2 regions of the Shinella sp. WSC3-e genome follow, and region 1 is predicted to be linked to the other one. Evidence: riboswitches for the same ligand, from Rfam matches in the RefSeq annotation. Region 1 holds a riboswitch; the other holds the start of a gene.

The links. Region 1 has a riboswitch for S-adenosylmethionine ahead of metA (homoserine O-acetyltransferase MetA). Riboswitches for the same ligand answer to the same signal wherever they lie in the genome.
Region 2: another riboswitch for S-adenosylmethionine. It lies ahead of AABF56_RS21285 (O-succinylhomoserine sulfhydrylase); the one in region 1 lies ahead of metA (homoserine O-acetyltransferase MetA).

Annotation. Positions count from the first base shown of each region.
Region 1 is NZ_OZ000530.1:3,614,907-3,618,307, reverse strand. It holds gene AABF56_RS17880 (ABC-F family ATP-binding cassette domain-containing protein) at 1-1,125, shown strand, start outside; gene AABF56_RS17875 (hypothetical protein) at 1,255-1,500, shown strand; SAM riboswitch at 1,601-1,678, shown strand; gene metA (homoserine O-acetyltransferase MetA) at 1,739-2,662, shown strand; gene AABF56_RS17865 (GNAT family N-acetyltransferase) at 2,666-3,118, shown strand; gene AABF56_RS17860 (aldose epimerase family protein) at 3,213-3,401, shown strand, end outside.
Region 2 is NZ_OZ000530.1:4,342,066-4,345,466, reverse strand. It holds gene AABF56_RS21295 (ABC transporter ATP-binding protein) at 1-152, opposite strand, end outside; gene AABF56_RS21290 (2'-deoxycytidine 5'-triphosphate deaminase) at 303-1,412, opposite strand; SAM riboswitch at 1,575-1,653, shown strand; gene AABF56_RS21285 (O-succinylhomoserine sulfhydrylase) at 1,697-2,881, shown strand; gene apaG (Co2+/Mg2+ efflux protein ApaG) at 3,008-3,400, shown strand.

The DNA.
Region 1 (3,401 bases):
TACGGCGTCACCGCCCGCCGCAAGCGCAACATGCGCCGCCTCGGCGCACTGCATGATCTGCGCGCCCGCTATCGCGGCCACAAGGGGCCGCAGGGCAGCGTGCAGGCCAGCGCCTCGGATGCGCAGGAATCGGGAAAACTGGTCATCGAGGCGGAGAAGATCACCAAGGCCTACGGCGAGCGCAGCATCGTTGCGCCGTTCTCGATCCGCGTCCACCGCGGCGATTGCATCGGCCTTGTCGGCCCGAACGGCGCCGGAAAGACGACGCTGCTCAAGATGCTGACCGGGCAGCTGGCGCCCGACAGCGGCACCGTCAAGCTCGGCACGAACCTGGAGATCGCCACGCTCGACCAGCGCCGCGAGGACCTCAACCTCGACGACACGCTCGCCCATTACCTCACCGACGGGCGCGGCGAGACGTTGCTCGTCAACGGCGAGCAGCGGCACGTCACCGGCTACATGAAGGAGTTCCTGTTCCAGCCCGAGCAGGCCCGCACGCCGATCCGCAACCTCTCGGGTGGCGAGCGCGCCCGCCTGATGCTGGCGCGCATCCTGTCGCGGCCGACGAACCTCCTCATCCTCGACGAGCCGACCAACGACCTCGACATCGAGACGCTTGACCTCCTGCAGGAGATCGTCGCGGGCTTTGCCGGAACCGTGCTGCTCGTCAGCCACGACCGCGACTTCCTCGACCGCACCGTCACCTCGACCATCGCGCCCGCCGACCCGGAAAACCCCGATGGTCGCTGGATCGAATATGCCGGCGGCTATTCCGACATGATGGCGCAGCGCCGCGGCGCGATCGAGGAGAAGCGCAAGGCGGAAAAGGCCGAGAAGGCGAAGGCGGCCGAAACGTCCGCTGCGGTCCCGGCGGAGAACAAAGGCAAGGCGAAGCTCTCCTACAAGCAGAAGTTCGCGCTGGAGAACCTGCCGAAGGAAATGGAGAAGGTGGAGAAGGAGATCGCCGTCCGCGAGGCGAAGATGGCCGATCCCGCCCTCTTCACCAAGGATCCCGCCACCTTCAACAGGCTGGCGGCGGAGATGGAAAAGCTGCGCCATTCCCTGACGGCGATGGAAGAGGAATGGTTGGAACTGGAGATGCTGCGCGAGGAACTGGAAGGCTGAAAAGCCCGAGGGCGCGGGGTTTCAGCGGGTGTTCCATCCGAAACAGCGCCGCGCCCGGCAATATGGGACAGTCTGATCACTGGATGAGAGGAGCTCATCCTGTAACCCGGAAGAGATCAGGAGAGTCCCATGCGCAAGTTCGTCATTTCCGCCGTCGTCGCCGTCGTCGCCGCTGTTTCCTTCGCCGCCCCGTCCCAGGCCGGCTATTACGGTTATGGCCACAAGAGCTACGGCTGGAAGAGCTACGGCCACGGCCATCACGGCTACAAGAAGCATTACCGTGTCAAGCGCCACCATGGTCACTACGGCCATCGTTGGGGCGGCCATTGGGGCGGCAAGGTGTACTACAAGAAGCGCTACTACAGCTACTACTGAGCAGCCGTCTTCCTTCAGGAAGCAAGGCCCGGATGCCTGTCGCATCCGGGCCTTGCCCGTTTCCGGCAGTGGATTGATTCGTGGCGCAAGGAGCGCTATTTAAATCGCTCGTGGTGATTTGGCCGGCCGGCTTGCAGCCACGTTAAACAAGTCGCTAAAGGGCCGCGCGAGGAAAAACCTTCCGTGGACCGGTTGCGACACTGTTGCGGCCGGTTTTGTTTTTTCGATCGAGTGAGACATGCCCATCAAGATTCCCGATACGCTTCCCGCCTTCGAAACCCTCGTTCACGAGGGCGTGCGGGTGATGACCGAGACGGTGGCGATCCGGCAGGACATCCGCCCCTTGCAGATCGGGTTGCTCAACCTCATGCCGAACAAGATCAAGACGGAAGTGCAGATGGCCCGCCTCGTCGGCGCCTCGCCGCTGCAGGTCGAGCTGTCGCTGGTGCGCGTCGGCGGCCACCGCGCGAAGAACACGTCGGAAGAGCACCTGCTCGCCTTCTACGATACGTGGGAGGAGGTGCGGCACCGCAAGTTCGACGGTTTCATCATCACCGGCGCGCCTGTCGAGACGCTCGACTACGAGGACGTCACCTATTGGGACGAGATGAAGCAGATCCTCGACTGGACCGAGACCAACGTGCATTCGACGCTGAATGTCTGCTGGGGCGCGATGGCGGCGATCTACCATTTCCACGGCGTGCCGAAGCACACGCTGGAGGAAAAGGCCTTCGGCGTCTACCGCCATCACAACCGCAAGCCTTCGTCGGTCTACCTCAACGGGTTCTCCGACAATTTCGAGGTGCCGGTCTCGCGCTGGACGGAGATCCGCATCGAGGACATCCGGGCCGTGCCGGAACTCGACATCCTGCTCGATTCCGACGAGACCGGCGTCTGCCTCGTGCAGGAGAAGGCCGGCAACCGCCTCTATATCTTCAACCACGTGGAATATGATTCCACCTCGCTTGCCGACGAATATTTCCGCGATGTCTCGGCCGGCGTGCCGATCAAGCTGCCGAAGAACTATTTCCCGCACAACGATCCGTCGCTGCCGCCGCAGAACCGCTGGCGCGGCCATGCGCATCTGCTCTTCGGCAACTGGATCAACGAGATCTACCAGACCACGCCCTACGATCTGGAAAAGATCGGAACAGGAGCCTGACCCGTGAGCCGTGTCGTCATTCGCCCGCTGCATGAAGATGATGAAGGCGAATGGCGCCGCCTGTGGACCGCCTATCTCGCCTTCTACGAGACGGTGCTGCCGGAGGAGGTCTATGCCACCACCTTCGCCCGGCTGACGGGCGAGGCCGCGGAAGGCGAATATCGCGGCCTCCTCGCCACGCTCGACGGCAAGCCCGTCGGCCTTGCGCACTACCTCTTCCACCGTTCCTGCTGGACGATCGGCAATGTCTGCTACCTGCAGGATCTCTTTGCCGATCCCGACGTGCGCGGTTCCGGCATCGGCCGGGCGCTGATCGAGGGCGTCTATGCCAAGGCGAGGGAGGCGGGCGCGCCGGAGGTCTACTGGATGACGCAGGCGTTCAACGCGACGGCGCGCCGGCTCTACGACCGCATCGCCGACGAGACCCCCTTCATCATCTACCAGAAATCCTTCTGAGTTCGGATTTCGAAAAAGTATGACTTTTCCTGTTGCGAGTGACGAGGAATTGCAGCAGGTTGCCCGGAAAGATCGGCCGACGGAGGAGTGGAGCGTGGGTGCGGAAAATGAAGTGTTCGGCCGTCTGGGGACCGGCGAAGCGGTCGAGCGCGTCACGATCGCCGGCGGCGGGCTGACTGCCCGGGTGCTCACCTGGGGTGCCGTCATCCAGGACCTGCGGCTCGAGGGGCATGATGCGCCGCTCGTGCTCGGCTTCGAGGATCTTCCGTCCTATCTCGACCAC
Region 2 (3,401 bases), 730 kb from region 1:
CCGGCGATGGAGCGCAGCAGCGTGCTCTTGCCGCAGCCGGAAGGGCCGAGGAAGCAGACGAATTCACCATCGGCGATATCGAGGTCGATGCCTTTCAGCACCTCCAGAGCGCCAAAACCCTTGCGGAGATTCTCGATGCGGATCGATGCCAACGACGTCCTCCCTGTCGGCGAAACGTCCGGGCTCTCAGCCCTTGTTAAACGTTTATATCATAATAAAAACGTTTAACTTCATTTGTAAAGCGGAAAATGAACAGGGAACCGGTCGCGATGCAGCCGCCGCACGCCCTTGCGGGAGCGGTGTCATCCGGCGCGGAAATGTTTCGACAGCTTCAGGCCCTGTGCCTGATAGTTGGAGCCAAGGCCGGAGCCGTAGAGACCCTCGGGTGCGGCGAGCATGTGCTCGTAGACGAGGCGGCCGACGATCTGGCCGTGCTCGAGGATGAAGGGCACCTCGTGGCTGCGCACCTCCAGGACGGCGCGGCTGCCGGAGCCGCCGGCCGGGGCATGGCCGAAGCCGGGATCGAAAAAGCCGGCATAGTGCACGCGGAACTCGCCGACGAGCGGATCGAAGGGCGTCATCTCGGCGGCATAGAGCGGCGGGACGTGCACGGCCTCGCGGGAGACGAGGATATAGAACTCGTCGGGATCGAGGATCAGTTCGTTGCGGCCGCGGCTGAACAGCGGCTCCCAGAAATCGAAGATGTCGTGCTGGTTCTTGCGGTCGACATCGACGACGGAGGTGTGGTGCTTGCCGCGATAGCCGATCAGCCCGTCCGGGCCGGTGCCCTTGAGGTCGATGGAAAGCGCGATGCCGCCGCCGGAGACGTTCGGCGTCTCGCTGGCGACGAGCGTATCCGTGCCGTGGAGGGCGAGCAGTTCGCCTTCGCCGAGCAGGGCATTGCCCTTGCGGAAACGGATTTGCGACAGGCGCGAGCCGCGGCGCACGACGATCGGGAAGGTGCGCGGCGAGATTTCGAGATAGAGCGGGCCGGAATAGCCGGCGGGGATCTTGTCGAACTCCTGCGCACGATCGGTGATGACGCGGGTGAAGATATCCAGGCGGCCGGTGGAGCTCTTCGGGTTGGCCGACGCCGCCAGCTCCGCCGGCAGGTCCAGGCTCTCCATCAGCGGCACGATGTAGACGCAGCCCGTCTCCAGCACCGCGCCCTGCGTGAGGTCGATGACGTGCAGCTGCAGGCGGTCGAGCTTGTCGGCAACGAGGTGGGACGGCCCCGGAAGGAAGCTTGCCCGCACACGGAAGGCTTTCGCACCGAGCCGCAGGTCGAGGCTCGCCGGCTGGATCTGGTCGTCATCCAGCACCGTCTCGCTCGCCAGCCTGCCGCTGTCGAACAGGCCGCGAATGGCGTTGTCCGCCAGAATGCCCGTGCTGCGTGTCGCAGAACCACCCATCGTCACACCGTCCCGTCAGAGCAGCGGGCCGGATGGTCCGGCCGTCTGCTTTTCGTATCGCTTCTTCCGAAAACCGATGCCCACGTTTCGGAACAATACCCGGAAGGCCCGCACAAAACCAAAAGCCGCCAATTGACGCAAGCGCGGGGGCGCAGTATTAGCAGATTATCCCGTGGTGATTTGGCCGGCCGGCTTGCAGCCACGTAAAACAAGTAGCTAAAAAGGCCGGGTTCGAAACCGGCCTGCTTTTGCGGCCGGTTTTTTTGTTTGAAGGCGACGATCACATGAGCAAGTCCTGGCGCCCCGCCACCCAACTCGTTCACGGCGGAACCACCCGCTCCCAGCACGGCGAAACCGCCGAAGCTATCTTCCTGACGCAAGGCTTCGTCTACGACACCTCGGCGGCGGCCGAAGCCCGCTTCAAGGGCGAGACGGATGGCTTCATCTATGCCCGCTACGGCAGCCCGACCAACGACATGTTCGAAAAGCGCATGTGCATGCTGGAAGGCGCCGAGGATGCGCGCGCCACCGCATCCGGCATGGCCGCCGTCTCCGCCGCGATCCTCTGCCAGCTCAAGGCCGGCGACCATATCGTCGCCGCCCGCGCGCTCTTCGGCTCCTGCCGCTGGGTGGTCGAGACGCTCGCGCCGAAATACGGCATCGAATGCACGCTGATCGACGGCCGCGACCTCTCCAACTGGGAAAAAGCGATCCGGAAGAACACCAAGGTCTTCTTCCTCGAAAGCCCGACAAACCCGACGCTGGAAGTGGTCGACATCGCCGGCGTCGCACGCCTCGCCAACCAGATCGGCGCCAAGGTCGTCGTCGACAACGTCTTCGCGACGCCGCTCTTCCAGAAGCCGCTGGAGCTCGGCGCGCATGTCGTCGTCTATTCGGCCACCAAGCATATCGACGGCCAGGGCCGCTGCCTCGGCGGCGTGGTGCTGTCGGACAAGGCGTGGATCGACGAGAACCTGCACGACTATTTCCGCCACACGGGCCCGGCCATGTCGCCATTCAACGCCTGGACGCTGCTGAAGGGCATCGAGACGCTGCCGCTGCGCGTCAAGCAGCAGACGGAGAATGCCAGCCGCATCGCGGACTTCCTCGCCGACCGGACGGAGGTCGCCCGCGTGATCTATCCGGGTCGCAAGGACCATCCGCAGGCCGATATCATCGCCAAGCAGATGTCGGGCGGCTCGACGCTCGTCTGCTTCGAGCTGAAGGGCGGCAAGGATGCGGCTTTTGCGCTGCAGGATGCGCTTGAGGTCGTGAAGATCTCCAACAATCTCGGCGATGCCAAGAGCCTCATCACCCATCCGGCAACGACGACGCACAAGAACCTGACGGACGAGGCACGCGCCGAGCTCGGCATTTCGGCCGGCACCGTACGCTTTTCGGCCGGCATCGAGGACAGCGAAGACCTCATCGAGGATTTTGCCCGCGCGCTCTCCAGGATCAAGGCCTGAGCCCTTCGCCCCATCGCTGGACAAATGCGGAAGCACCGGCCGAGGAGGCCGGTGCTTTCTTTGCTTATCCTTGACGAAACCACATTCGTGTAGAATAGCAGAAGCTAATCAGTTCAAGGCTTGCCCATGTATCGTGCGCTGACCCGCGACATCGAAGTGACCGTAGAGCCGTACTATCTGGCCGACCAGTCCGATCCCGACGACAGCCGCTATGTGTGGGGATACCGGGTGGTCATCGCGAACCATTCCGACGTCGCCGTGCGGCTGATGACACGCTACTGGCACATTACCGACCAGAACGGCCAGGTCGACGAGGTGAACGGCCATGGCGTGATCGGCGAACAGCCGGTGCTGCGTCCCGGCGACACCTACGAATATTCCTCCGGCTGCCCGCTCGAAACACCCTCGGGCATCATGTTCGGCCGCTATCGCATGGAAGCGGAAAACGGCGAGGCGTTCGATGTGGCGATACCGGCCTTTTCGCTGGATACGCCGGGGCAGGCGCGCACGCTGAACTAGG